4 regions of the Bacillus sp. NEB1478 genome follow, and region 3 is predicted to be linked to each of the others. Evidence: riboswitches for the same ligand, from Rfam matches in the RefSeq annotation. Region 3 holds a riboswitch; each other region holds the start of a gene.

Region 1 (7,791 bases), 1.6 Mb from region 3:
ATCAGCCTGAGATGAAAGGCTGATTTTTTTAATTCGTATAAACTAAGAAATTCTGATAAGCTACATACTAATATGAATCAGATCTTGAAGTGCAGGTGTGAAAATGGATATTAAACAATTACAATATTTTATCGAAGTAGCAAAACACAACAGCTTTACCCGTGCGGCAGAACAGCTTTTTATTACACAGCCCACCATAAGTAAAATGATTAAAAACTTGGAAGATGAGCTCGGAATCACTCTCTTTAACCGATCGCGAAAAAAATTGATATTAACAGATGCTGGCAAAATCATTTATGAACAGGCCAAGCTCGTCGATAAAGCCTTCCATAACATTGAAACCGAAATGGATAATCTGCTTGAACTGAAAAAAGGACACATCCGGATCGGCTTGCCTCCTATCTTTGATCCGACACTCTTCCCTAAATTAGTAGGAAGCTTTCATGATAAATACCCTGCGATAACCTTTGAACTGATGGAGAACGGTTCTAAAAAAATAGAAGAAGAAGTGGAAAACCACCAGCTCGATATTGGTGTTGTTGTACTCCCGACAAACAACGATATCTTTGAGTACTTTTCCTTTATGGAAGAAGATTTCAGGCTGATTATCCACCCTGACCACAAGCTAGCTAATCATGATGAAATTCATTTATCAGAGTTGAGTGAAGAATCATTTATTACTTTTAATAAAGATTTCGCTCTGCACGATCGAATCATCTCTTCCTGTAATCAAGCAGGCTTTAATCCGCATATCATATCTGAAAGCTCACAATGGTCGTTCATCGAGGAAATGGTAGCATGTAAGCTAGGTGTATCTCTCTTACCCGAAAGCATCTGCCGTCATCTCACAGAAAAAGTAAGAACAATTAAAGTGGTAAACCCTTCTATTGGCTGGAATCTGGCAATCATTTGGAACAAAGATCAATATTTGTCCTATGCCGCAAAAGAATGGCTACGGTATACGAAAGAACAACTATAATTGGAAACTTAGTTTAAAACCCTGGAAAAGGCTGCGTTGTATGCTGCCTTTTCCAGGGTTTTTGTTTTGCAGTGAAGCTTCGCCGACCTGTGATGAACCCCTTAAGAAATAGTCGGGAAATACAAGTCGTTTATAAATAGGAAAAATAAAAATCGAAAAAATAAACCAAAAAAACTCAGTAAACACCCTGAGCAAATTGAAAGAATTAGAAAAGGAAATAAATTGTTTGGGGTCAGTCCCCTTTCGTTTCATAGGTGTAAGCATTTACATAGATGAAAGCTATGTTCTTAGTGAAAAATAGCCATTTTACTTCATGTTTAACCCGGCGTAAAATGGCAATGTAAATGAGATGCATTTGTAAATTTCAACCAAGCATCCAATAAAAAATATTCGATTCCACATCTTGAAAGGAGAGATACTATGGAAACGAAATTAGCGAGAGAAAGCCGTATTATCAATACTGACCAGGTTATGTCCCTGGATTTAAATAACTACAATACATTGTTTGGCGGAGTTTTAATGAGAAAGCTGGACAACAACGCAACTCTATCTGCCAGAAGGCATGCCAGAGTAAAAGAATGTGTAACAGCATCCACTGACTCAATCGACTTTTTGCATCCAATCCACCAAACTGACTCTGTTTGTATTGAATCTTTCGTGTCCTATACAGGAAAGAGTTCAATGGAGATTTTCTGTAAAGTTATTGCCGAAGATATGATGACCGGCGAAAGAAGAATTGCAGCTACAGCATTTTTAACATTCGTTGCCCTTGGCGAAGACAAAAAGCCGGTTGAAGTCCCGCAAGTTATCCCTGAAACAGAAGAGGAAAAATTCTTATTTGAAACGGCAAAAGAAAGAGCAGAAGTACGTAAGTCTAGAAGAAAGAAAAGTAAAGAATTAGCGGAAGTTATTTCACTTAAGAAACCTTGGGATACAAAAGAGGAGGTATTTGCGTGATCACATTATGCAGCCAAAATGAATTGAAAGAGGCGCAAAGCGCAATCAAAAATTTAGAGCAGTCTTATCCTGAACTATTTGATAAATTATTAGACGTCATCAACCTTACACGTGCAATGCAATTAACGTATCAATACATGGGATGCCTGATCATGAATGAAGATCCAGGGAACTCACACCCTCAATTTATATATCGCTCAGTTATTCGTCTTTATAAAAAAGAAATTCAAAAACTAACAGACGACAAAGACATTGAAGCACTAAGAAATACATTCAATGAATATCAAAATACGGGTTACGCAAGACTTAGCCAACTCGCTCTAGGCAAAACACCAGAATCACTAGCTGGCAGTACTGCAATCATTCATTAAATAAGGTAAACCGATCTCTAAAATAGCAGATCGGTTTTTTTGTATACTTTGGCGGTATTCAAGAAAAAGAGGTTGATTTCCGTGGGGCCTGAGTTTCGCACATTGCACTCCAATCAACTTTTTAAGTCCTTTTTTATTATTATTTTTTCATTCAAGTACCGAAAAATCTATTAACTGAAAGAATCATGATTCGAATGCACCTTCCACATCCAATATTGCTGATGAAAACGGGTCGATGAGAAGAGTTGATGTCGTTCAAATGAGCCGATTAAGTCTAATCCGAGGTTAATTGAGTCTGAATTTGAATAATTAAGTCTGTTCGAAGGAAGATTGAGTCTTTTTGAGCCACAATTGAGTCTAATTTATAATAATTATGTCTTTCTACAAATTTCGACAAAAAACCTTGATATAACGCTTAATTGAAATACATAAAAAAACCTAAGTCCGGTTTCCCGCTGACTCAGGTTTTTCTATTCTATCTTCGTTTTAATTTTGAAAATGAAGTAGTAATACTTTAATAAAACAATGAGAACTAATAATATTCTCACATAAAGGTTATCAGTAAGAATAAACGGTATGGCAATCATGATGTCAGCTAGTAAATTGATCATGATTTTCTTTTTTCGTGTTAATGCTTTTTCTTTTACGAATTCTTCTAAATGTTTTTTATAGATCGAGGTTCCTTTAAACCAGTTATCGAACTTTTTCGATCCCTTCATGAAAAAATAAGAAGCGACAAGTAAGAAAGGTGTGGTTGGAATGAGGGACAATAGCAGCCCTACGATTCCGAGCAACAAAAACAACATTCCGAGAAAAATGAAAAATGCTTTTTTGACCTTCACGAGACTCATCCCCTCATCTGTATGAATTTGGTCTGAGTCCATCTTAACAGTTATCACCCTATTGATTCACATTTTTATAAAACAATCGGTTTTCTTTTCTGAGCCGGGCACTTTGAAACAGAACAGCTTCTTCCTTTGTTTCTGGAATAACACTCGGCACAGGTGTTGGGGTACCTTCTGCATCAATTGCTACCATCGTTAAAATCGAAGTCGTATTCAATGTCCGATTTCCCGTTTCTAAGTTCTGGCATTCTACTTTTACATAAACCTCCATAGATGTCCTTCCTGTTGAAATTACAACACCTTCTAAAATTAAAATATCTCCCACTTTTGCAGAGGATAAAAAGTTCACATTGTCGATGGAAGCTGTCACAACAACCTTTTGACTATGCTTCATAGCCGCTATTGCAGCAATTTCATCAATGTAAGATAACACCCTTCCGCCGAAGATTGTTCCCATGTGATTCGTATCAGGAGGCAACACCAATTTTGTCTGGATCGTTCTTGATATGTTTGCTGATAACTGTTCCATCCCATTCCTCAATTCCGGAGCTTGAAACTCCTAGGTTTTAGTTGTGGGAGCTGGTAATTGGTACTAATAAGCTGACAAAAGATTCGAAGCTTATCAATTAACAAACATTGTTAATTAAGAAGCAAGAAGGTCGAGGAAGCAAAGTTTCGAGAAACGGACGCGTATTCAACATACGTGAGTATCGCAGAAACAAAGCTGACGACGAGATTCGACGCTTATCAATTAACAAAAAACTCCATCACTAAGGATGGAGGAAGAATATAAATAAAACGTAAGAATACTTAATTAAACAGAAATACTCTGCATCAATTAAAATTCCTTCGTCTTATCTTCCCAACTCCCGAAGAAGATCAACGCGATAAACATGGCAGGTCTCCTGACTCGTGCGTCAATCTACTCTAAGCCCTTCCCGTTTTTAGACAGTGGTTTTCGCTTATTTCGTCAGCACTTACAGTTGCGGGTACAGTTCTGGTTTTGCACCAGATTCCCTATTAAGTCTGTAACAGACACCATGATTATTTGTTATTTAATTATCTATATTTTATTGTGCTCGTTCTCAAAAGACAAGCTGTACGCTATTAACTCGCTGCTTTTCCTGTTTCTTCAGCAGCTTGCCGCATCACATAACGATCTCCGCCAACAAAGAAAGCTACGACTAACCCTAAGCAACCGGCAATAAGAGCTAACATAAATCCATGATGCAGTGCTGTTTCAAGCGCACTTCTCATGAACTCCACTAATTGCGGAGGAAGGTTTGCATCTTTTTGCATTAAGATTTCTGGTTTTGCCATCTTTCCAATCTGGTCAGCCGGCATTTTAGAAGCTGCTGCAAAATCCAGCATCTTTTCTTTTAAGTCGCTATTTACGATCGTTGCTGTTATCGCCGCTCCCATTACACCGCCTATGCTGCGCCAAAAACCAACAACAGATGAAGCGATCCCCATGTATTTCATATCAACAGATTGAGCGACAGCATTCTGCGAAACACTCATTAATGGCCCCAGTACAACAAGACCCATCATGATCATGACAAGCGTAACCGTCCATTTCGCAGTTTCATGCGTAATGCTTCCTAACATGTACGCTTCAAAAATGCCCATACCCATCGAGATAATCATGATCGTTCTGAATGGAATTTTCGTACATAAGAATCCGCCTATAATGGCTCCGATCATGATTGGAAACATCATTGGTGTTAGTACGCCATTTGAATTTTCATTCCCCATAACCGCGACAGATAAAATCGGCAGGTACGTAATCGCCGAGAACATAATTGCTCCTTGGCAGAATACTACGATACTTGTGCCCAGCACCATCTTATTTTTAAAAATTTCAAGCGGTAAAATCGGTTCTGCAGCTTTCGTTTCAACCCATAAGAATAATGCAATCGCAACAGCTGCTCCACTAAACATGGAGATGATCTGTACCGAATCCCAAGCGTAATCTTTTCCACCCCACTCTAAGCCGAGCAGAAGCAATACGGTTGAAGTAATCAAAAGCAGCGTGCCTAAATAGTCTACTTTTGGCTTTTGATCTGACTTGGATTCTTTTAAAGCAAACATTAAAGCAATGATAGATAGAATTCCAAACGGCACATTCACGTAAAAGCACCATCTCCATCCTAACCATGAAGCTTCCGAAATCCATGTTCCGATCTGCGGTCCTAATACAGATGAGATACCGAATATCCCTGCAAATATTCCAGACATTTTAGCCGCTTGCTTAGGGCTGGTTGAGACCGAATAAATAATCGTAAACGAGATCGGAAAAATCGCTCCAGAACCAACCCCTTGAATCACACGATATGCAATCAATTGATCAATGTTTTGAGCTGTTCCGCATAAAGCAGATCCGATTAAAAACAGGCTGATTCCAATCAGGTAAAACAATTTTCGGCCAAATAAATCACTCATTTTACCGAACACCAACATCGTACTTGTCGCAGCTAGCATGTAAGCTGTAAAGATCCAGCTCATCTTTTCGAATCCGCCGATATCTTGAATAACCTGGCTTATGCTTGCTGAAACGATTGTATTATCAAGAGATGACATAAAAAGCCCCAGCGCCATAGCCAGGATAACAAATGGCATTCTTTTGTTTTGTTCCATATGCACTCACTTCTTCCCCCGTATTTTAAAATTCCACTAAACTAGAATACCATGATAATTATAAAAAACAACAAAATATGGAAGTCATTTTATGACAAATAAAACTGTCTGACGACAGGCATTATCAGTCGCCATCATGATCTCTGATAACATAAAGAAAACCACCGAAAATTCGATGGTTTTTAGCTTGTTATTCTATTTCACAACCCCTGTTAATCTCTCGTTAAGTTGACGAAATGCCTCATTTAGCTTGTCTTTAGGAACATCTTTAAACTGATCGCCAATACTGACTTCAAAATTACACTCATTCTCGCTAACTTCCCTTAAATGACCTGTTAACCCGATTCCTGATTCTCTGTAGATATCCACAAGAATAGGCTCAACTTTTTCTTTTGGTCTTTTAAAATGAACATGGAACATATTCGAAACAGGTTGAATTGGAACTGTAGCTGCATCAGTACATTGGTTATAAAGTGCAGCCAGCTCTTTCGCACCTTCATAATATTGCTCCATCTTATCGATCCGTTGATTAAAATAATAATCCGCACTGATAATATACGGATATAGACTGATTAAGTCACCGCCGTGGCGTCTTTTCCAAACCTTTGATTCATCTGTAAAAGACTTCTCACCTGCTAGTATCGCTCCTGCTACTCCGCCAATTCCTTTATAAAAAGAAACATACACGCTGTCAAAAAGCTCACAAACCTCAGCCGCCGATTTTTGATAATATGGCAGGATTTCAAACAAACGTGCCCCATCCAGTTGCAGTTTGATTCCTTTTTCACGACAATAAGCCGAAATGGCTTGTAGCGTCTCATAATCAGGCAGCTGCCCGCCAATCTCACGCTGAGGAAGCTCGAGAAGCAGGCAGGAAATATCCTCTTTCAAACCGGTAACATCCTCTAGCGTAATGACTCTATCTTTATCTGCCAGCAAAATCGGTTCAATATGATGCAGTTCCTTCAACCCATCTTCTTCATGGATCTCTAAATGGCATAAAGGATGATATGCGACTTTTTTTATCCCTTTTTGATCACACCATATTCTTAATGCAATTTGCTGTGCCATTGTTCCGCTCGGAAAGAAGACAGCTGACTCTTTACCTAGATACGCTGCCATCTTGTCTTGGAACTCCTCTATTATTTTACCCTCGCCGTACATATCACTATCTTGATGACCATCTATTGTTTCCAATGCTTCCTTCAAAATATCGATGTTTCTTTTACCATGGCTGGTTACTTGGTATTTTGTTTGCTTATAGGCTTCCAGTAAAGGATTATTATCACTCAAAGAAATACCTCCCTTTATTGATTTTTCCAGCGATCTAGCTTGTGGATGTTACGAGTGAACATTCCGGTTAAGAATTTAGGGAAACCAAACTCTACTAACTTACCTTTCACTCTTTCTCTCATTTGATCAGCCGTTAGATCAGGAGCTGTAAACTCACCATTTATATAACAATGACTACAATACGTTTTGCTGATTTCACCGTTTCTTTCAGTTCCTCCGCCTTTTTCATCACGTACAAGCGGCATACCGCAGCTTTGACAATTTTTATTTGCTTTTGACATATGTATAGTCTCCTTTAATACTTGCTTCCAATAAAAATTCGAGACAGAGAGCTGGAACCCTCTGTCTAAATGTGATTATTTAATTCACCGAAATATAGTTTTCGTTTACCTTACTACATTTGTACATCACTTTTGTAATGCGCTATATATATTACCATTATATACAAATTTTGTTTTTCGTTGAACGAAAAAGACAACTTCCTATTGCGGAAAGTTGTCTATTTGTATTTATATTTTTTATACTGCATATCCTTTCAGGGCTTATCCTATAATTCTTTTTGCTGTCCGCTTTTTAATCTTCTTTTTAATGACAAGACCATACTGCCAATCAAAATGACAATGCCATTTACGAATGTAACAAATCCTACAAAAAATCCGCCGTATCCTGCACCTTCCCCTGCATCCGTATAATGAAGCAATAAAAATCC
Region 2 (7,791 bases), 460 kb from region 3:
CACTTCTAAGAACGTAATGGTTACGATGACAGCCCTATTATTTGACTGCTTTTTTATTCCTATGAAGAAAGAAGAAGTGTACGTTACAATAGTATTAATAATCTTTCAATAGATGGACTTTATATGAAAAAGGGCGTGAGAAAATGCTAAAAGACCCGTTACTTAAACATCAAATCTTAGAAACCATTATTGACAGCGCTTACGAATGGATTGTAGTCGTAGATCATGAAGGTTATGTACAATATATGAATAAAACTTATTGTGAGTTTTTAGGCGAAGATCCTGCAAAAGTTATTGGAAAACACGTCACAAATGTAATTGAAAATACGAGAATGCATAAAGCAGTGCTGCAAGGAAAAGTTGAGATTGCTGATCTGCAGTTTATCCGTGGTAATTATATGATTGCAAACAGAATTCCTATTATGTTTGAGGGCAATGTTATAGGCGCAGTTGGAACGGTTATTTTTCGAGACACAGAACAATGGAAGAAAATGAATTCACATATTAAAGCATTGCTTCATGAGTTGAACTTCTATAAAAAAGAATGGCATGTTGTTAATGGTGCTACTTACACATTAAATGATTTTGCAGGAAATTCTGATGAAGTTTTACGAATTAAAGATCGGGTAAAAAACATTGCAAGCGGTGATTTGACTGTCTTGATTAGAGGAGAAAGCGGGACCGGCAAAGAATTATTAGCGCATAGCATCCATCAGCTAAGTGAAAGAAGTGCTAAACCATTTATAAAAATAAATTGTGGAGCCGTTCCAGAACATCTTTTTGAATCTGAGTTATTTGGTTACTCGGAGGGAGCTTTTACAGGTGCGAAAAAAGGAGGGAAGCCTGGAAAGTTCCAATTAGCCGATGGTGGTACATTGTTTTTAGATGAGATTGGTGATTTGCCGCAAAATATGCAGATTAAACTTCTCCGTGTTTTGCAAGAAAAAGAAATAGAACCGGTTGGTGCGATTCATTCAAAGAAAATAAACGTAAGGGTAATCGCTGCTACTAACCGGCCGTTAGAGGAGCTCATTAAGGAAAATCGGTTCCGGGAAGACTTATTTTACCGCATCAATGTTCTGCAAATTCATGTTCCGCCAATACGGGAGCGGAAAGAAGACATCTGGCCGTTGGCAGAGAGGTTTATCGAATCAATATGTGCGGAAACAGGCAAGCGGATAATAAGAGTCGATCAAGATGTTAAAGATGCATTTTTGACCTATGATTGGCCGGGGAATGTCAGGGAATTGAAAAATTTTGTGGAGGCGGCACTGCAATTGACCCTTAGTGATCAAATTTCATTAAATGCTTTTCCTGACTTTTTATCAGAAAAGCTTCAAGTTGATGACTCTTCAAAGACATTAAAGGAATATGTACAAGAAACAGAAAGAAAAGTAATCTTGAGTCAACTAAAAAAGTTAAATGGAGACGTAATGGCAGTTGCGGATGTGCTTGGCATAGGGAAAACCAATTTGTATGATAAGATAAAAAAATATAACATAAAGAACTGAATATGGTTTTCCGAAAAAACGGAATACGATTCCGTTTTTTCGGAATTATTTATTTCATGTATAGATAAACTCTTAAGAATGCATAAAGTCACATATTTAACTTTATTAAGTTTATTATTCCGATTTTTCGGAAAACTAATATTTTTATTTGTATTTATGATGCATATTTAAACTTGGCATGAATCTTGCAAACTATTTAGTTGAATGGTTATTTTCGAAAGGAGGTACATTATTAAAATTGTAAGCGCTTTAAATAGTGAGGTGTGATTTCCAAAAGAGGTGCACAATTTTAATAGTCGTGACTGCAGTAAATAAAAAGTAGGGGGAATAAAATTGGACATTATTATTATTTTATTAGCATTGTTTTTCTTAATGTTTGTTGCTTATCGCGGATTTAGTGTCATACTGTTCGCACCAATCGCAGCACTTTTTGCAGTGTTGTTAACAGAGCCCGGTCATGTGCTTCCGTTTTTCTCAGGAGTATTCATGGAGAAAATGGTCGGATTTATTAAACTATATTTCCCGGTTTTCTTACTTGGTGCAATTTTTGGTAAGGTAATCGAGATGTCAGGTTTTGCTAAGTCTATTACTCAATTTGTAATCAAATTGATCGGCCCAAGCAGAGCGATGCTTGCAATTGTTCTAGTAGGAGCAATTCTTACTTATGGAGGAGTTTCACTATTTGTTGTTGCGTTCGCACTTTATCCGTTTGCGGCAGAATTGTTCAGATTAGCTGATATTCCAAAAAGACTTATTCCAGGAACTATCGCGTTGGGTGCCTTTACTTTTACAATGGACGCTTTTCCGGGAAGTCCTCAAATTCAAAATATCATTCCAACATCTTTCTTCGGCACGACAACTTGGGCTGCGCCATGGCTTGGTTTTATTGGCGGACTATTCGTCTTTATTATCGGAATGGTTTATTTAGAGTGGAGACGAAGAACGGCTAAAGCAAAAGGTGAAGGATATGGAACAGATCATATCAATGAACCTGAAAAAATCGAATCAGAAAAACTTCCAAATGCATTTGTTGCAATCTTGCCCCTGATCTTAGTAGGTGTTTTCAATAAATGGTTTACAGTTCTTATTCCAAAATATTATGGAACTACGTTTGATTTTTCTGCAATCGGCATGAAAACTGTACCTCCCATTCAAATACCTGCACTTGCTGCAGTATGGGCTGTAGAAGGTGCATTGCTTATCGGTATTGTAACGGTTCTATTATTCTCATTTGGAAGAATCCGCAAAAACTTTAACAAAGGGATTAACTTATCGATTGGCGGAGCATTGCTTGCCACTTTAAATACGGCTTCAGAATATGGTTTTGGCGGAGTAATTGCTGCTCTACCAGGTTTTACAGCTGTAAATGGTGCTATGTCCCATACAATCAAAAATCCGCTTGTAAACGAAGCGATTACAACAACGACTTTAGCAGGTATTACAGGTTCTGCATCAGGCGGTATGAGTATTGCATTAGCTACAATGAGCGAACAATATATAGCACAGGCAGATAAGCTTGGAATCAGCCCTGAAGTGCTTCACAGAGTTGCATCTATGGCCAGCGGCGGGATGGATACACTTCCGCATAATGGAGCAGTTATTACGCTTTTAGCTGTTACAGGACTGACACATAAACAATCCTATATCGATATTTTTGCGATGACACTCATTAAGACACTTGCTGTTTTCGTCATTATCGCTCTGTATTATATGACGGGAATCGTATAAAACTGGATTAGAATTGGAGTGGATGAGCGTGAAGTCTTTTGTTCAAGATAAAGTTGTTTTCATAACAGGTGCAGCGAGTGGGATTGGCCTCGAGCTTGCAAGAGAGTATGCCAAAAATGGGGCAAAAGTTGTCATCAGTGATCTTAATCGGGATAAAGCAGAGGAAGCAGCAAATTCATTGCAAAAAACCGGAAGTACAGTACTCGGTTTGGGATGCAACGTTACGAATGAAGATGAGTTGAAAGCAGCATTGGATGAGACGCTGAAAACATTTAATCGTATCGATGTGCTAATAAATAATGCGGGATTACAATATGTTTCCCCTTTAGAAGAGTTTCCTACTGAAAAGTTTCAGCAGCTGATAAGCGTGATGCTGACAGCGCCATTTATTGCTACTAAACACGTATTTCCCATCATGAAAAAGCAAGGTTTTGGCCGCATAATCAACATGGCTTCGATTAATGGATTGGTCGGATTTGCTGGAAAATCTGCTTATAACAGCGCGAAGCATGGCGTTATTGGCTTAACTAAGGTTGCTGCATTGGAAGGTGCAGAGCATGGCATTACTGTAAATGCTGTCTGCCCAGGTTATGTTGACACTCCGCTTGTTAGGGGACAATTAGAAGACTTAGCAAAAACTCGTAATGTTGAACTTGAAAAAGTGCTAGAAGAAGTGATCTATCCACTCGTCCCCCAAAAACGTTTATTGGATGTTCAAGAGATTGCGGATTATACCATCTTTTTATCTAGTGACAAAGCAAAAGGTGTTACGGGGCAAGCGATTGTAATTGACGGCGGATATGTAGCTCAATAAATAATCAAATTCAGACATGTTTTCATTGACAAACACTATATTTAGTGTCAAATTTATTAATATAAAACTATATATAGAGAATTCAGGTGCCGGTATTTTTCCGGCTTAAAAGGGAATTCGGTTTAAAACCGAAGCTGTCCCCGCAACTGTGATTGTGGACGAAATGGATTTGCCACTGTACAGAATGGCTATAACTAATGGCTGCTGTATGGGAAGGCCCAGAGTAGGAAGAAGCAAGAGCCAGTAGACCTGCCTGATTCTTCTATTTTCTTTTCCTCGGGGATTGGGAGAAAGAACGGCACAACAGTATTGGTTATTGTTGTTTATTAAACGTTCTTAACCCTCTTCCTGAAGAAGAGGGTTTTTTATTTTTAGGTTCTGTTAAACATCGTTGTTGAAAAGGCAAAGAGAATCAGCGAAACTCGTGCGGAAAAACGGGCTGCCGAGACCCCGCAGGAGGTACACCGAGGAGGCTTGGCGGTTCGTCCGCGGAAAGAGAGTGGTTTTTCTGATTTCCAAGGATTATCAACACTTTCAATTAACAGATCTTATTTTTAATAAGGAGTGGTAACAATGGAAACAGTTATTAAAAGATCTACACACGGGGAATGGTTGAGAAATTGTATAGGAGAATTTACAGAACTGAATGGAGATGACTTTTTAAAAAGAGCTGAAGAGTTTGAAAAAAAGAATAATGATGATCAATCACTAAATAATATTTTGATAATGGAGGCTCTAAGCCAGTTAAATGCTCAGGAGCCAGATTGGACGTTTGTAGCATCTCGTTTATATTTGAAACAGCTGTATAATGAAGCCAAAAAGAATAGAAACGGAAATATTGTTGAGAGCCCATATTCAAATCTTTATGGTCTCCTGCAACAATTAGTGAATCTCCAAATTTATGATAAATCTCTTTTAAACTCTTATTCAATTTCAGAAATTGAAGAAGCAGAAAAATGGATCGAGCCTGAAAGAGACAACTTGTTTACATATATTGGGTTAAAAACGCTATCCGATCGTTACTTAGCAAAAGGGTTTAACCATGAACTTTATGAACTCCCGCAAGAACGGTGGATGGTTATCTCTCTTTTTTTGATGAAGGATGAAGATACTCATTTTAGGATGGAACGAGTAAAAGAAGCCTATTGGGCGTTATCCAATCTTTATATGACGGTCGCAACTCCAACACTAGCGAATGCTGGAAAAAGCTATGGACAGCTTAGCTCGTGTTTTATAGATACCATTGACGATAGTTTAAGAGGGATCTTTGATTCAAATACAGATGCGGCTACAGTATCTAAAGGCGGAGGGGGACTTGGGATTTACCTCGGTAAAATCCGCTCTAGAGGTTCTGATATAAGAGGTTTTAAAGGCAATTCTTCAGGAGTTATTCCCTGGATGAAACAACTAAACAATACTGCAGTTTCTGTTGATCAGCTCGGTCAGAGACAAGGTGCAATTGCAGTTTATCTTGATGTTTGGCATCAAGATATCTTTGAGTTTTTAGATGCAAAATTAAACAACGGTGATGAAAGAATGAGAACACATGACCTTTTTACGGGGATTTGTGTACCGGATCTTTTTATGGAGCATGTTGAGAAAAGATTAGATTGGTATCTTTTTGATCCCCATGAGGTTAGGAAGATCAAAGGATATTCGTTAGAAGACTTCTACGATGATGAAAAGGGAGAAGGAAAGTTCAGAAAGAAATATTTTGAATGTGTTAAGGATGAAAGAATTTCCAAAAAAACGGTACCAGCGATTGAAATCATGAAGAGAGTCATGAAATCTCAACTGGAAACAGGTACACCATTCATGTTCTATCGGGATACTGTAAATCGCCTAAATCCAAATCCTCATGCAGGGATGATCTATGCATCAAATTTGTGCACAGAAATCATGCAAAATATGTCTCCAACCATCGTGCAATCTGAGGAAACGGTTGATGGTGAAATAATCATAAGAAAGACTCCGGGTGACTTTGTCGTCTGTAACTTATCTTCCCTTTCACTTTCGAAAGTCGTAACAGATAATGTGCTGAAAAAAGTGATTGATATTCAAATTAGAATGTTAGATAACGTCATAGATTTAAATCGTATTGACGTTCCCCAAGCGGTTGTAACCAATAAAAAGTACAGAGCAATAGGCGTTGGGACATTCGGGTGGCATCATCTCCTGGCCAACAAAGGAATCAAATGGGAAAGTGAGGAAGCGGTAGAATTTGCAGATGAGCTATATGAGCAAATTAATTATTATGTAATTAGTGCGAGTAACGAGCTTGCTGTAGAAAAAGGAAAATACCCTGTGTTCTCAGAATCTGACTGGGAGTCTGGAGATTATTTCTTAAAGCGGGGATATCAATCTAAAAAATGGAATCAATTGAATGAGCAGGTAAGAAAAAACGGAATAAGAAATGGCTATCTTATTGCGGTTGCGCCAAATTCATCTACTTCAATTATTGCCAATTCAACACCGAGTATAGATCCGATCTTTAAGAAATTTTATTCTGAAGAAAAAAAGAATTACAAGATTCCAGTAACAGCTCCTGATTTAAACGCAGAAACAACATGGTACTACAAATCTGCATTTCAAGTGGATCAAAAGTGGAGTATTTTACAAAATGCAGCCAGACAGAGGCATGTAGATCAATCGATTTCATTTAATCTTTATGTACACAATCATATTAAAGCGAAAGAACTGCTCGAACTGCACATGCTCAGTTTTCAAAAAGGGCTTAAAACAACGTATTACACGAGATCGACTTCAATAGAACTAGAAGGATGTGAAAGTTGTGAAAGTTAAAGAGCAAGAAAGGCTGCAAGAAAGAAAGATATATGATGTAGATGCACCAAATGCTTCCACTGGGGTTATTAATGGGAGAAGCTCAAACATTTTAAATTGGGATGATGTTCGGCATACATGGGCATACCCGCTATATAAAAACATGCTCGCCAACTTTTGGACACCTTTTGAAATCAATATGTCCAGTGACAGCAAGCAGTATAATCTTCTATCAGATAAAGAAAAAGATACGTTTAATAAAATAATAGGTTTGCTTGCTTTTTTAGACAGTGTCCAAACGGATTATTCCAGCAGGGTGGCAGCGTATTTAACAGATTCAAGTCTTTCAGCACTTATGTCAACTCTTTCCTTTCAAGAAGTCGTTCATAATCAGTCATATTCGTATGTCCTGTCTTCATTAGTTCCGAAAAGACTGCAGGATGAGATTTTTGAGTATTGGAAAACAGATCCAGTGCTGCGTGAACGAAATGATTTTATAGCAGATGGGTATGAAACATTTGTTCAAAATCCAACTCCAGAAACATTTTTGAAATCGATCATCTATGATGTTATTTTAGAAGGCTTAAATTTTTACTCAGGATTTAGCTTCTTTTATAATTTGGCGAGAAATCAAAAAATGGTATCTACTTCAACGATGATTAACTATATTAATAGGGATGAACAGCTGCATGTTTATCTGTTTTGCCAAATTTTCAAAGCCGTATTAGAAGAGTTTCCACACCTTAATAATAAAGATCTCTTAAAATTTGCTAAAGAAACTTTTCAAAAAGCAGCAGAATTAGAGATGAAATGGAGCAGATATATTATCGGGGATTCATTTGAAGGAATAAATGAAACGGATTTGGAATCATATATTAAGTTCATGGCTAACAAAAGGCTGAACGAACTCGGATTTGAAAAAATCTATCCAGAAAATACAATAAATCCTCTTCCATG
Region 3 (7,791 bases):
CACTTGGACTAATCTTAGTGGCATGTTTCGTCGTTTTCTTCTGGGCAGGTTTTGAACAAGCAGGAAGCTCATTTACGCTATATACTCAAAAATTTTAGATCGGAATGTTTTTGGCTATACAGTGCCAACTTCTTGGTTCCAATCCATTAATCCATTATTCATCATAATTTTAGCACCAATGCTCTCAGCTTTTTGGTATAGACTATCAAATACTCCTAGAGGAGACTTAAAAGCTACTACGAAAATGGCATTTGGAATGATTTTATTAGGATTAGGGTTTTTAGTACTCATTCCTGCAGTCCTGCAAACCGGCAGTGATGAATCTAACATTACCATTAAAGCAAACATGTTATTTATTATTGTGACTTATTTATTTCATACAATTGGTGAGCTTTTCTTATCGCCGGTTGGATTATCTTTAGTAAATAAAGTGTCTCCTGTAAAAATTGCATCTCTTATGATGGGAGTTTGGTTGTTTAGTTCAGCGGTTGCTAACTTTGTATCCGGAAAACTAGCAGCTCTCACCCACTCTCTTGGCTATTTGGAAATTTTCTTAGTTATTGGAGTAGCGGCTTTTGTATTGGGATTAATTCTTCTATTGGTATCTAAAAAACTCCATGGTATGCTTTTTAATGAAGAATGACAAAAAAAGACTGACCTTAAAGTATAAACTTTGAGGTCAGCCTTTTTTCTAGTTTTAAACAGGGAATGCCATTTAGGGATATGGCATTGACGTTTTTTGTAAGTTTATGTCAGTTCGGGAGTATATGAGTAAAATTCGGTGGAATATTGGTATTTCTCGGTGGTTTATAACCAAAACCTGTTGAATTATTTCCAATACTCGTTGGATTAGCGAGTCCTGACTTTTGATTTTTGTTTAACCTTCGAAATATTCTTTGTAGTACCCCCCTACTTTGCCTGAGTTATCAACAACAAAGTAGAACTCTTCCGTTTCATTTTTTAATTCATACATTTTACCAGCAGTTAATGCCCGGTCTACCATATATTTCTCTGCATTTGTATGTACGCATTTAATTTCTCTAATTGTCGGCCGCTCTGCCCATTCTAAATGAATCATAATCGGATCACTCCTGTTTCAATTTTGTCTTTTGTAGAACTTGTTCTATTCAAATTCTAATGTGGCAAAGGGTTCTATGTCAAATAAGGTAATTCATTAGTCTATTTCATAGCCAAAGTCACTTGAAAATGGTTACAATAATAATGAAATCAGACATCTATGAATGGAGAATGAAAATGAAAGCACTCGTATTTGATAAATTTGGCGGCTCAGATGTATTAAAATATCGTGAAATAGCAGATCCTTCTATTGGAACAGATGATCTTTTGTTAGAAATGAAAGCAATCGGTTTAAATTATGCAGACGTATATAGACGTAAAGGCAACTATCACTTAGAAGGTCAGCCACCTTACTTACTTGGTTATGAAGGTGCTGGTATCGTAAAACAAGTAGGAAAAAATGTACAGGATATCAAAATTGGTGATCGTATAGCGTTTGCGGATGTACCTTCAGCAAATGCCGAATTAGTCGTTGTTCCAAAAGAAAAGGCAATTCCCATTCCAGGTGGTGTTTCTTTTGAAGCAGCATCATCCCTCTTACTTCAAGGTCTTACTGCACATTATTTAACAAAAGATAGTTTTTCCATTAAGCAAAAAAGCCTTGCCGTCGTTCATGCTGCTGCAGGTGGTGTTGGCCAGATCCTTATTCAAATCATTAAGATATTAGGCGGCGATGTAATCGGTCTAACTTCCTCAGAAGATAAACGTGAAAAAGCCTTATCAGCTGGAGCCGATAAGGTTTTCCTTTATAAAGAAGAATGGAAAAAGGAAATTATGAAATACACATCAGAAAAAGGTGTAGATGTCGTATATGAATCAGTTGGTTCCACAATAATGGATAGTTTTGATGTTACCCGGGTAGGTGGGACTGTAGTGTTTTTTGGTATGGCAGGCGGAGATCCTGTTAAAATTGATCCTCGAATGCTGATGGACACCTCTAAAACCTTAACTGGCGGAGACCTTTGGAATGTACTGACATCACATGAGGAACGAGTAAAACGTTCTCAAGAATTGTTTGAGTGGGTAAAAAGCGGAAAATTAAATCTTTTGCATACTGTCTTCCCATTAAAAGATGGTGGAGCAGCACATGATTATATAGAAAGCAGAAAAAGCACAGGGAAAATATTGCTTATTCCTTAAACAAGGATTATAGGATTCTTTGAGTGAAAAAAGCGATAAAAAGAAGAATAAAGCGGCTGGATTTTAGCCGCTTCATTTAATTGAACTTACCCTTTAACTAACAGTTCTTCACGTGCCTGTTTTGTAGCTTTTACCATTACTTCTAATGCTTTAATCGTTTCTTCTATTCTCCTGGTTTTTAAGCCGCAATCAGGGTTGATCCAAAATAATTTTGGATCCAGCACTTGAATTGCACGGCTGACATTTTTTTGTAGTTCGTCCAGTCTCGGAACGCGTGCGCTATGGATATCATATACTCCAAGACCAATACCACTATCATAAGAGATTTCTTTAAATGCGTTAATTAGTTCTCCATGACTTCTCGAAGTTTCTATAGAAATCACATCTGCATCTAAGGCTTTAATTGATTCGATAATATCTTCAAAATCTGAATAACACATATGAGTATGAATTTGTGTGTCATTCTTTACTGACGAAGTGCAAAGTTTGAAGGCATTAACAGCTGCATTAAGATAACTTTCCCATTTTTGACGTTTCAAAGGTAAGCCTTCTCTTAGTGCTGGTTCATCGACTTGAATCATTCGTACACCGTTTTCTTCAAGTATTTTAACTTCTTTTCGAAGAGCTAGTCCAATCTGATTAGCTACATCATATCTTGGTAGATCGTCGCGAACGAACGACCAGTTCAAAATAGTAATAGGTCCGGTTAACATTCCTTTTACAGGCTTATTTGTTAAAGATTGAGCATACAATGTTTCCTTGGTTGTCATAGCTTTATGATAATAAACATCTCCATAAATGAGTGGTGGTTTTACGCATCGCGACCCATAAGATTGCACCCAGCCATTTTTCGTAAATTGGAATCCGCCTAATTTCTCTCCGAAGTATTCAACCATATCTGTACGTTCGAATTCTCCATGTACAAAAACATCAAGTCCTATATCTTCTTGGATTTTTATCCACTTTTCGATTTCTAATTTTATATATTCGTCATATTTATTTTGGGACAACTCCCCTTTTCTCCACTTAAGCCGCTGTTTTCTAAGTTCTGAAGTTTGCGGGAAACTTCCAATTGTTGTGGTGGGGAGAATCGGTAATTGAAGTGCTTTACTTTGAATCTCATTACGTATATGAAAAGGAACATCACGCTCTACCGAATATGTATCAATGTTTTCCATAGCCTCTGAAATGAGATGATCATTTCTAAAGGATGAACGGTTTAATTCAGAAATAGCTTTGGCACTTGCTTCCGCTTCTTTCAGAATGGATTTTCTCCCGTTATTTAATCCATTTGTCAGCAAATTAATTTCATGTAATTTTTCATCTGCGAAAGATACTGCTTCTTTTATGATATCCTCAATGCTTTTTTCATTTTTAATAGTCACAGGAACATGCATTAAACTAGATGAAGGCTGAATTATTAGACGGTCTTTTGAGACAGCTTCACATAAGTCTTCTAAAAAGGAATACTTATCATTAAGATTTGCTTTCCATATATTTCGCCCATCAATTATGCCGGCAGCAAGTACTTTATTTTTCGGAAAACCATATCTTTTTAACGCCATAAGATTTTCACCTTGATCATTAACAAAATCGAGTCCTATTCCTTGTACAGGAAGTCTCATTACAGCTTCATAGTGCTCTATACTATCAAAATAAGTCTGTAGTATTAATTTTAAATGCGGTGCTGCATCATGAAGGGTTTGATAAACATCCTCAAATATCGTAAATTCTTCTTTAGTAAGGGTTGTAGATAAAATCGGTTCATCCATTTGAACCCATTCGGCACCTTCATTCTCCAATTCACTCAATATTTGAGAATATAGTGGTACTAGCTGGTTTATTGTGTCTTTTGTGTCTCTTTCTAAATAGCCTTTTGATAGCTTTACAAAAGTAATGGGACCAAGAAGGACTGGCTTCCCATTGATATTTAATCTTTCTTTGGCTTCCCTAAAATATTGAAGCGGCAGGTTTTCTGTCAGTTGTGGTTCTCTATCTCCTATTTCTGGAACGATGTAATGATAGTTTGTGTTAAACCATTTTGTCATTTCAGAAGCTACTGCATCCTTTGTTCCTCGTGCAATATCAAAATAAGTCTCAATAGGTACAATACCACCATCATAAGAAAAACGTTTTGGTACAAGTCCGAACATAGTAGCCGTATCGAGTACATGATCATATAAACTGAAGTCTCCAACAGGTATTAAGTTAATTCCGAAATCTTTTTGCTTTTTTAAATGCGTTAGACGTATTTCCGTTAATTGTTTTAAGAATTCCTCTTTTTCAAGCTTGCCAGACCAAAACTGTTCCAGTGCTTTTTTCCATTCACGATTCTCTCCAATTCTTGGATACCCCAAGTTTGAACATTTCACCTGATTCATCTCATTCACACTCCTTTTTATGTGTCTCAACAAAAAAATCCCTCTTTCAAGTCAGAAAGAGAGATTTATTACGTAATATTAACTAGAGTTGAGACCATCAATCATTCTCAACACATATCTCACTCCCCTCTATATCCACGTAGAGTATAAGCGTGTACAACAAGGCAGGTATCCTGACTTAAGTTCATTGCATTTTATGACCTTCCCATTTTCAAGCAAAACAGTGGTTTCTAATAAAATGCTCACTATTACAGTGGCGGGACCGCGCCGGAATCTCACCGGTCTTCCCTTTTAAGCTGAGTGAAAAAATCACGCAGCACCTGTTGTATATATAAAATTTTAAATAAATTCGTTTTTTTAATATAATTTAGAATTTAATAGACATCTTAGCATGCGAATTTAGCACTGTCAAAAAGAAAAACCATCACATTATATACTTGCAAAACTCAAATAAGTTTTAATTTTCCGGTTGTAAAACTCAAGTGACTTATTTGCAAAATGCAAATACAGTTGCAAAAAAAAAGCCCTGGACGTCTATTAAGACGTACAGGACTAAAGTTAATCAACCTTCTAATAACAATGATTCCGGATCTTCTAAAAGATTTTTAACTGTTGAAAGGAAGCTTACTGCTTCTTTTCCATCAACAATTCGGTGATCATAAGAAAGAGCAATATACATCATTGGACGGTTTTCCATGCGCTCTTTATCAATAGCGACAGGTCTCCATTGAATCGTATGCATTCCTAAAATACCAACTTGAGGCGCATTTAAAATAGGTGTTGAAAGCATAGAACCAAATATACCGCCGTTAGTAATTGTGAATGATCCGCCTTGAAGTTCTTCAAGAGTTAATTTCTTAGAACGGGCTTTTTGTGCAAGATCTCCAATTTCTTTTTCGATTGCAGCAAAGCTCATACGATCGGCATTACGTACAACAGGTACAACTAGTCCTTCTTCGGCACCTACAGCAATACCAATATCATAAAATTTCTTCAAGACCATTTCGTCGCCTTGGATTTCTGCATTTACAGCAGGGAATTTTTTAAGTGCTCCTACAACAGCTTTCGTAAAGAACGACATATAACCTAATTTAACACCATTTTGTTCAAAGAACTTGTCTTTTCTGCGAGCACGAACTTCATTGATCGCAGTCATATCTACTTCGTTAAATGTTGTTAGCATTGCAGCCGTTTGCTGTGCTTCAACTAGACGTTTAGCGATCGTTTGGCGTCTGCGTGACATTTTCACACGTTCAACAGGTTTGTCCGGATTTACTGGTTCAGCAGCTTTTGTTTGCTGTGCTGCTGGCTTAGAAGTGCTTGGAGCGGATTTTTCACTTGGACTTTCAGAATGACGCTTTACGTCTTCTGTACGAACTCGTCCAAGTGGATCACGAGTAGAAACTTCTGTAAGATCGATTCCTTTTTCTCTTGCAAGTTTACGAGCTGCTGGAGATGCGATCGGACGATCAGCAGCTTTAGTTTCTTCTGTTTCTTCCTTTGCAGCAGTTGGTTCTTGTTTTTGAGCAGCTTCTTCTTTCGGCTGTGCTTCGGTTTTTTCTTCTGAAGTACTTTCAGTCTCAGCTGCTCCGCTATCAGCGATCATAGCGATTACGTCTCCAACTGATACAGTGTCGCCAGGCTGAACTTGAATGCTTTTTAGAACTCCATCTCGTTCTGCACTTATTTCGATGTTGACTTTGTCCGTTTCTAATTCGACTAAGTCTTCACCTTTAACAACTGCTTCACCTTCTTTTTTTAGCCACTGTGCAACTGTACCTTCTGAAATTGATTCGGCTAATTCCGGAACTTTAACTTCAAACATGTTCACGGCCTCCCTCTCGCGATTGAATGTCTATTGCTAACGATGTTTGGATGATTTGTTCTTGTTCTTTTTTATAAATGTCAGGCTCTCCGCCAGCGGTACTTGAACGTTCTTGTCGGCCAATATAAGAAACATGTACACCATTTGGCGCTACAGCACGAAGTTTAGGTTCAATGTAAAGCCAAGATCCCATATTTTTAGGTTCTTCTTGGACCCAGATCAAATCTTCTACATTCGGGTATTCTTTTAAAAGTGCATTCATTTCTTCTTCCGGGAACGGATAGATTTGTTCTACACGAACAATATGCAATTCTGTTCTTTCGATTTGATCCTGCTCTAGTGCTTTTTCAAGATCAATCGCAATTTTACCAGAACATAACAAGATTTTTTTCACTTTCTCTTTTTCCTTGCCAAGACCCTGCTGCTCAAATAATGGTTTGAAATGGTCATTTTCAAAGTTTTCAGCAACAGATGCGACTTTCGCATCACGAAGTAAACTCTTAGGAGTCATTACAACTAATGGACGTACTTCATCCATTGAAAGAAGCTTCGCTTGACGTCTTAAAAGATGGAAATATTGAGATGCAGTAGTTACGTTTGCAACAGTCCAGTTGTTTTCCGCACCTAGCTGCAAGAAACGTTCTAAGCGGGCACTTGAATGCTCAGGCCCTTGTCCTTCATATCCATGTGGTAAAAGAAGAACCATTCCCGATTTTTGTCCCCATTTCGCACGACCTGCTGAGAGGAACTGGTCGAACAATACTTGTGATACGTTAGCGAAGTCACCATATTGAGCTTCCCATATTACAAGGGTCTCTGGTGCAAAAACGTTATATCCGTATTCAAAGCCAACTACTGAAGATTCAGAGAGCGGGCTGTTATGAATAGCAAATGATACATTAATATCGTCTATACCATGAAGCGGCGAGAATTTTTTACCGTTTTCGCTGTCATTGAGTACAAGATGTCTCTGTGCAAACGTTCCGCGCTCAGAATCTTGACCTGTAATTCGAATCGGTGTTCCATCTTTTAATATGGATGCAAATGCTAGAGATTCTGCCATTCCCCAATCAATTTTTTCATCTTGAAATGCTTTGCGTCTGCGTTCTAGAATTCGCTTGATTTTAGGATATACATTAAAGTTTTCTGGCCAAGTCAACATCTTTTCCGTTAATTCCTGAAGTTCAGATACTGGCATTGTGGTATCGATATCAGGAAGTGCTTTTGATAATGGTTCTGGAAGTCTAGTATCTTCTAATCTGAACTTTTCTTTTCTGCCTTGAACTTTATCATATTCTGTTTGATGCTTCGATAACACTTCATCTTCAATGGATTTAACTTTTTCTTCTGTTAATGAGCCATCTTTCA
Region 4 (7,791 bases), 240 kb from region 3:
GGAAAAAATTAAGCCGTAACGGGGTGAAAAGATGGAAACGATAGTTTGTGAATGCGGCCACTCCAATCCGTACGGTACAAGTCTTTGTCAGGCCTGCGGTAAACCGCTGGGAAGTGACGTAGAGGTACTAACAAGCATGCGTTATGAAGGAAGTGCCAGAAGATCTCAAGTCTATAAAAAAACAATTGTTGATCAAGTTTGGAACTTTTTTTCGTCAGTTAAAGTTGGGGTTTGGCTAATCATCATCATTTTGGTGGCTGCGGCAATTGGAACGATTTTTCCGCAAGAAACGTTTATCCCGCCGAATGTAGATCCTGCAACTCATTACGAAAGCGAATACGGAACGTTAGGAAAGATTTATTTTTTGTTGGGCTTTCATAATCTTTATGGATCATGGTGGTTTATTGTTTTACTAGGAATGTTAGGATTATCTCTTATTATTGCGAGTCTTGACCGTGGTATTCCGCTATATAAAGCGCTTAAATCACAACGAGTGACACGCCATGATAAGTTTATGGAAAATCAGCGTCTATTTTCAGTCAGTAAAGAAGCTGATTTTGATGAAATAAAATACACGCTTGGCTCATTAAGATATAAGATTCGAGAAGAAAACGGAAATTTATTTGCTGAAAAAGGACGTTTTTCCCGCTGGGGTGCATACGTAAACCACGTGGGGCTCATTATTTTTTTATCAGGGGCTATGCTTAGATTCTTCCCAGGGATGTATGTGGATGAAATAGTTTGGGTAAGAGAAGGCGAGACAACGTCTATTCCAGGAACGAAGGATGATACTGGTCAATTCTACTTAAGAAATAATGAATTTATTCTTGAGAAATATGATAAGAGAGATAAGAAGTTTAATAAAGCTCTAAACTCCGTAGATGGAGATGTGGCTAAAAATTATCAAAGTAATGTTACATTGTTTAAATCAAATAAAGGGTCTGTAATTGGAGAAAAAGGAAAATTAGAGAAGGTAAAAGATGGGGTAATCCGTGTCAATGAACCTTTTAAATTTGATTCATTCGCACTCTATCAAACGGATTTCAAATTGGATGAATTAAACAAAATGAGCTTTAATTTAGAAGACAAAGCTTCTGGAAAATCGTTTGGTAAATTAACGATTGATTTACATGAGCCTGAGACAAAGTATGATCTTGGTAATGGTTACAAAGTTGAAATCTTAGACTATTATCCTAACTTTATACTTAATGATCAAGACGAACCTGCGACTGTAAACAATTTGCCGGATAACCCTGCATTTGTTTTTGCAATGTATTCTCCTCAAATACCAAAAGGAGAAAAAGCGTTTGTAGGAATAATGAAAAACATAGATTCTGGAGACAACAAATTAAAAATGTCGTTTGCAGGACTCGAAACAAAGGATTTGACGGCATTAACTGTCAAAAAGGATCTTACCTTATGGATTATTGCTCTTGGCGGATTCATCTTTATGATAGGAGTAACTCAAGGGTTGTATTGGAATTATAGAAGGATTTGGATCAAGCAAAATCAGGGAGAAGTTTGGGCGGCGGCTCATACAAATAAAAACTGGTATGGCTTAAAAAGAGATTTAGAGTTTTTATCAGGGAAAACGGAATTAACTCCGTTAGTAGATCAGGCAAACAGCTCTGAAAAATAGGTAACCGTTCAGGCAGGAGGAACTTACAATGTCAGAAGTTAGCAGTACGTTGCTATATAGTGCATTTATCATTTATTTGTTTTCAACCCTTTTCTTTTCCATGTCACTATCTGATAAAAAGAGCTCAGAGGCAGCTTATACGAAAAAATGGGGGAAAATTGGTTTTATAACTGCTTGTGCAGGTTTTGCTTCCCAGCTTGGATATTTCATTACAAGATGGATCGCTAGCGGACATGCACCTGTAAGTAATTTATTCGAGTTCACAACTTTCTTTGGCATGATGATGGTATTGGGCTTTATTGTTTTATATTCTATATACCGTACGAACGGATTAGGTGTGTTTGCAATGCCGGTGGCACTACTTGTCATTGCGTATGCAAGCATGTTCCCAAAGGATATCTCACCGTTAATTCCAGCGCTGCAAAGTGACTGGCTGAAAATTCATGTCACAACAGCTGCCTTAGGTGAAGGAATTCTAGCCATTTCATTTGTTTCAGGGCTTATCTATTTAATTCGTACTGTTGATCAGGCTGTTTCAACAAAGAAAACAAAATGGCTAGAAATTATTTTGTACAGTTTAATAAGTGTTGTTGGATTTGTTATCATTTCGCTAGCGTTTAAAGGGGCAGGCTACGAATCTACATTTGAAGTACTGAACAAACAAAACCAGCCTGTCAAAATTGTTTACGAATTGCCTGCAATAGCTGGACCGGCTAACGGTGATCATCTAGATTCTGGTTTTGGCCCTCTTTTCAATACACCATCCTGGATGCAAGGTGTGAATGCATCTATTAAACTGAATACATTTATTTGGTCATTATTATCTGGTTTAGTTCTGTACTGGCTTCTGCGTCTTATTCTTAGAAAAAGAATTTCAGCAGCACTTCAAAGAAAAGTAAAAAACGTAAACCCAGAATTGCTTGATGAAATTAGTTATCGAGCAGTAGCGATTGGATTCCCGATCTTTTCATTAGGAGCACTCATTTTTGCGATGATTTGGGCACAGCAAGCTTGGTCACGGTTTTGGGGATGGGATCCAAAAGAAGTGTGGGCACTGATTACTTTCTTATTTTACGCTGCATACTTGCATCTAAGGCTTTCAAGGGGCTGGCACGGAGAAAAATCAGCCTGGCTTTGTGTAGTCGGATTTTGGATCATTACGTTTAACTTGATTGCTGTTAACCTTGTTTTAGTTGGATTACATTCATATGCATAACAGCAAGAAGGAAAAGCCTCTCTTTATTCAAGAGGGGTTTTTTCATACAATGTTCCCAGTTTGTTTGTACCTGTTTACTTCATGTATGATAGAAGAGGATAAACGGCTTATGTAAACATTATTTTTGAATGATAATGGAGGATTGAAGAATGAATACTGAAGCAAAAATTTTAGTTGTAGATGATGAAGAACGCATTCGTAAACTGTTAACCATGTACTTGGAAAGAGAAAATTATGAAGTATATGAAGCTGAAAATGGTGAAGATGCATTGCAGATGGCTGTTTCCATCAACTTCGATCTTATCCTTTTGGATCTCATGCTGCCCGGAATGGACGGAGTAGAAGTATGTGAAAAATTGCGGGAGAAAAAAGCTACACCTGTCATTATGCTGACAGCAAAAGGAGAAGAGTTAAACCGTATTCAAGGTTTTGAAGCAGGAACAGATGATTATATAACAAAACCATTCAGTCCCCGGGAAGTTTTGTTGCGAGTTAAGGCTCTTTTAAGAAGATCATCACCAACAAAGTTCCTTCAAACAGAGACGGTAGCGAAAAACGTGATTGTATTTAACCACTTAACGATAGATCATGATGCACACCGTGTAACAGCAGGGGGGAAAGAAGTGAACCTGACCCCAAAAGAATATGAACTGCTCTATTATCTGGCTAAAACACCAGACAAAGTGTATGCACGAGAACAGCTATTAAAAGACGTATGGAACTATGAGTTTTTTGGCGATCTGCGAACGGTTGACACACATGTAAAAAGATTACGTGAAAAGTTAAATAAAGTTTCGCAGGAAGCAGCTTCAATGATTGCGACAGTTTGGGGAGTAGGATATAAGTTTGAGGCGGGGAATGAATGATCTGGAGAAGTGTCGTAGGGAAACTCTGGATCACAATATTGCTGTTAGTATCTGTTGTGCTAACCTTATTGACAATCTTGCTTACTCAATTCTTTGAAAACTTCTATGACAGCCAAGCGAAAGAACAGTTAACGAAAATGGCTGACAGACTTGTTCTTATTATGGAGAATGATAAGAACAAAGAAGAAGCAATACGAATTACAAATGAAATGGCTGAGGCGTATTCAATGTCTGTTATGATCATTGATGAAAATCATCATTCATTTATTTCAACAGATTCTTTTGAAAATTCACCGTATATTCCAGTTTCGGTTTTTAATAAAAATGAGAAACTGTCATCTGTGATGGAATCAAAGGAAAAAATTTATACAAAAGGTGAATTTCCTGTCATAAAGAATAATGAAAGATCATCGCATACAATGATTGTTTATGGAGAACCTTACAGCGTGAATGGACAAGCTGGCGGGGTATATGTGTACCAGTCGATTGAGAACATAGAAGAGACAACCAATCATACGAAGTATTTGATCTTTTTAGCTGCTGGAATAGCCATTATTTTAACAACAATTTTTGCCTTCTTCTTATCAACAAGGATTACTGCTCCTTTGCGAAAAATGAGAGAAGCGGCAATGTTTGTTGCAAAAGGTGAATTTGATATGAAAGTTCCAATCTTAACACATGATGAGATTGGAGAATTGGGAATGACTTTTAATCGGATGGGCAGACAGCTAAAAAATAACATTACAGCCTTAAATCAAGAGAAAGAACAGCTTGCTAGTGTTCTAAGTTCAATGGCAGACGGTGTTATTACATTTGATAGAAGAATGAATATCTTGGTTACGAATCCCCCAGCAGACCGTTTTTTGCAAGCCTTTTATTATGAATCAGGCATGAAGTCGCAGAAAAAGGAAAATGTTTTGCCGGAAGTTGTTATTCAATTGTTCCAAAAGGTTGTTTCTCTCGAAAAAGAGCAGCTGACCGAAATTGATATACAAGGCCGCTCTTGGGTTGTTGTCATGACTCCGTTATATGATAACTCTGTTATTCGAGGAGCAGTTGCCGTGCTGAGAGATATGACTGAGGAACGAAGAATGGATAAGCTGAGAGAAGATTTTGTTGCGAATGTTTCACATGAATTGAAAACACCGCTCAGTATGCTGCAAGGGTACAGTGAAGCAATCGTTGATGATATTGCTGAATCAGAAAAAGAGAAAAAAGAACTAGCTAGCATCATATTGGATGAATCTAAAAGAATGGGAAGACTTGTAAATGAACTGCTAGATCTGGCAAAGCTGGAAGCTGGACATATGAAGCTTCATTATACACATTTATCCATACAGCCATTTGCCGAACGGATTATCAGAAAATTTCAAGGGCCAGCAAAAGAACGGAATATTCAATTAAGCCTGCAAATAAATGGTGAGCCAAAAGAGCTTGATATCGACCCTGACAGAATTGAGCAAGTTCTGACAAATTTAATTGACAATGCAATTCGGCACACATTAGATGAAGGTTCTGTCAATCTTTCCATAAAAATAAGTGAACAAACCGTCTCTTTTTACATTAGAGATAATGGTACTGGAATAAAAGAAGAAGATTTGCCATTTGTTTTTGAGCGTTTTTATAAAGGTGATAAAGCAAGGACGAGAGGGAAATCAGGGGGGACAGGACTTGGTTTAGCGATAGCCAGAAACATTGTCGAAGCACATGGCGGGCAAATCAATGTACACAGTAAAATGAATGAAGGTACGACATTTTCATTTGTAATCCCTCGAATGATGGAATAAAAGATCAAACTTTCCCGATTAATCTTGTTTCATAAGGAACAATTATTAGTAAAAATGATTTCATAAATTTCTCCAATACGATATAATAAATGAGAAAATTAATTTCATAATAATGTTAAACAGGTGCTGTCTGTTCACAGACAAGCATAATTGGGAAAACGGTTTAAATCCGTTGCGGTCCCGCCACTGTAATTGTGAGAACCCTAATAATGAGCCACTGTGTATACGGGAAGGCATTAGGGAACGATGAGCAAGAGCCAGGAGACCTGCCTGTTAATCATGAACATGACCTACGAGGATAGGGGGGTGTTAAACAGTGCCGATTAGCGGCATATGTTTTTTGCCTGTATACCAAAATTCTGAGCCCCTTCGTAGCTGAAGGTGCTTTTTTTGGTTTAGTGAACAAAAAGGATAAAAAATGGGGAAGAGGTATCAAATGAAAAAATTAGTAGCAGTATTCGCAGTATTAATGATGATGTTAGCAGGGTGCGGAACAGATGAAACGAAAAAAACATCCGATCAGCCAAAAACAGAACAAGCAAAAAAACAAGAAGTTACCGTTAAAATTACAAAAGATAACGGCAAGGAAAAAGTAACGGAAAAGAAAGTAGCCATTAAAGAAGATGAAACCGTAATGGATGTAATGAAAAATAATTTCAAACTAGACTTGATGTATGATGATTCTTTTATCAGCGGCATTGATGGAGTAAAGGGAAGTGAACAAGACAAAACATCATGGTTTCTTTCTGTCAATGGTAAAGAAGCAATGAAAGGTGCAAAGGAAATTAAAGTAAAACCAGGCGATGTGATTGAATTCGACTTACATAAATATGAATAAATTAACACTCAGAAGAATGACTCTCCTAGCACTATTGACAGCATTGTTAACTGTAGGAAGAATTTCCTTTGCCATCATTCCTAATGTACAGCCAAATACGGCAATATTGATTATTGCATCCTTCGTATTAGGACCTATACAGGGGCTTATACTTGCAATCTTGAGTACAATAACGACAAATCTCTATTTAGGGCATGGTTTATGGTCTATCGGTCAAATGGTTGCCTGGGGTCTTATTGCGATTATGAGTGGTTTGTTAGGCAAATATAGACATAAGACACCTTGGTGGATTTTAAGCTTGTACTCAGGTTTTTGCGGCTTTCTGTTTGGATTTATTATTTCATTGATCATGGGCGGTATAGTCGTTCAAAAGTTCTGGCCATATTATTTATCTGGTCTCCCTTTTGATTTTAACCACGCAATAGGCAATGTCATTTTCTTCATTGTTTTATATAAACCACTGTTGATTGTAATGGAACGGCATTTGAAAGGAAGAGAACATGGAAGGGCTGCTTAATAATAGCAGTTCTTTTTTTTATTTGTTAATTGATAAGCTGTGAATCTCGTCGTCAGTTTCGTTTTTGCGGTACTCACGTATTGTAATACGCTCCGTTCCTCGAAAACTTCACTTCCTCGACCTTCTTGCTACTCGTCGCAATTCGGAGTATTCGTGCAAGTACGCTCGTTTCTGAATTAACAAAGGGTTTAGTAGTGAAGCACCGAAGCTTATCTCCAGCTTTTTTTTTGGCCTAGTTCTTGATGGTTTTGGTTTTTAAATCAACCGATAATAAAGATGTTGATTGAAGCGGAAGATGCGAGACTCCTCGAAAATGAAAATCATATTTTCTTCGTACGATGTAACGCTGTTGAAGTTTTCCTTATCCTGCGGGATCAGCGTGCCAGCCACTTGAGTATTCTTCTCGCAAGGCATGCGACGAGGAAGCTCGATTCATCAGAATTTTCGTGCAGACGCAGGAGTAGGATTTAATAAGCATATGCAGTGGCTCACCGCCCGCCCCACGGAAAGCGAGCATCCTGCAGCGAAGATCAACTACACTTCTTTAAATAGCAACTAAGTTTACGATAACAGCCTATTTTTATATGAATTTTACAAAAAAGTAGTTCAATTTTCTTCTTTGGTGAATAGGATAGTAAAGTTGATGATTAGAACCTAGGAGGACAAAATGAGAGATTATTTAAACCGTTTCTTTGCTGTATTGTTTTTGACTCTATGTATAAGTGTATTGTTTTTGGGAGGGAAACTTGGAGCATAAAAGACTTGATAGATAGCTATATTCATGTTACATATGGTAAAACGTTTTTAAAAGGAGACCAATATGCTAACAGATTATCATGCTCATCTGGAAAAAGGTACCTTGTCAATCGATTATTTAACGCAATTTGTTGAGACTGCAAGACAAAAAGGAATTAAAGAATTCGGAATC

What was found. A riboswitch is a leader RNA that binds a small molecule or an ion and turns the genes downstream of it on or off. The one in region 3 is predicted to bind cobalamin.
Region 1: it holds a riboswitch for cobalamin, as region 3 does, so the genes downstream of both, RGB74_RS18040 (acyl-CoA thioesterase) here and metE (5-methyltetrahydropteroyltriglutamate--homocysteine S-methyltransferase) in region 3, are expected to answer to the same signal.
Region 2: it holds a riboswitch for cobalamin, as region 3 does, so the genes downstream of both, RGB74_RS07255 (ribonucleoside-diphosphate reductase subunit alpha) here and metE (5-methyltetrahydropteroyltriglutamate--homocysteine S-methyltransferase) in region 3, are expected to answer to the same signal.
Region 4: it holds a riboswitch for cobalamin, as region 3 does, so the genes downstream of both, RGB74_RS08475 (DUF4430 domain-containing protein) here and metE (5-methyltetrahydropteroyltriglutamate--homocysteine S-methyltransferase) in region 3, are expected to answer to the same signal.

Annotation. Positions count from the first base shown of each region.
Region 1 is NZ_CP134049.1:3,547,544-3,555,334, forward strand. Features, by position in the region: gene cidR (cidABC operon transcriptional activator CidR) at 104-979, shown strand; gene RGB74_RS18025 (acyl-CoA thioesterase) at 1,400-1,936, shown strand; gene RGB74_RS18030 (hypothetical protein) at 1,933-2,307, shown strand; gene RGB74_RS18035 (YbaN family protein) at 2,778-3,191, opposite strand; gene RGB74_RS18040 (acyl-CoA thioesterase) at 3,208-3,681, opposite strand; cobalamin riboswitch at 4,030-4,210, opposite strand; gene RGB74_RS18045 (MFS transporter) at 4,260-5,789, opposite strand; gene RGB74_RS18050 (threonine aldolase family protein) at 5,985-7,082, opposite strand; gene RGB74_RS18055 (zinc ribbon domain-containing protein) at 7,097-7,363, opposite strand; gene RGB74_RS18060 (inner-membrane translocator) at 7,630-7,791, opposite strand, start outside.
Region 2 is NZ_CP134049.1:1,498,531-1,506,321, forward strand. Features, by position in the region: gene RGB74_RS07240 (sigma-54 interaction domain-containing protein) at 144-1,511, shown strand; gene RGB74_RS07245 (GntP family permease) at 1,845-3,239, shown strand; gene RGB74_RS07250 (3-hydroxybutyrate dehydrogenase) at 3,262-4,053, shown strand; cobalamin riboswitch at 4,121-4,325, shown strand; gene RGB74_RS07255 (ribonucleoside-diphosphate reductase subunit alpha) at 4,627-6,855, shown strand; gene RGB74_RS07260 (ribonucleotide-diphosphate reductase subunit beta) at 6,845-7,791, shown strand, end outside.
Region 3 is NZ_CP134049.1:1,956,427-1,964,217, forward strand. Features, by position in the region: partial or broken gene RGB74_RS09610 (peptide MFS transporter) at 1-643, shown strand, start outside; gene RGB74_RS09615 (DUF6501 family protein) at 878-1,078, opposite strand; gene RGB74_RS09620 (quinone oxidoreductase family protein) at 1,255-2,217, shown strand; gene metE (5-methyltetrahydropteroyltriglutamate--homocysteine S-methyltransferase) at 2,304-4,598, opposite strand; cobalamin riboswitch at 4,744-4,937, opposite strand; gene odhB (2-oxoglutarate dehydrogenase complex dihydrolipoyllysine-residue succinyltransferase) at 5,161-6,423, opposite strand; gene RGB74_RS09635 (2-oxoglutarate dehydrogenase E1 component) at 6,416-7,791, opposite strand, start outside.
Region 4 is NZ_CP134049.1:1,721,192-1,728,982, forward strand. Features, by position in the region: gene resA (thiol-disulfide oxidoreductase ResA) at 1-19, shown strand, start outside; gene RGB74_RS08455 (cytochrome c biogenesis protein ResB) at 32-1,639, shown strand; gene ccsB (c-type cytochrome biogenesis protein CcsB) at 1,668-2,855, shown strand; gene RGB74_RS08465 (response regulator transcription factor) at 3,005-3,721, shown strand; gene RGB74_RS08470 (ATP-binding protein) at 3,718-5,508, shown strand; cobalamin riboswitch at 5,613-5,797, shown strand; gene RGB74_RS08475 (DUF4430 domain-containing protein) at 5,945-6,346, shown strand; gene RGB74_RS08480 (ECF transporter S component) at 6,318-6,863, shown strand; gene RGB74_RS08485 (histidinol-phosphatase) at 7,684-7,791, shown strand, end outside.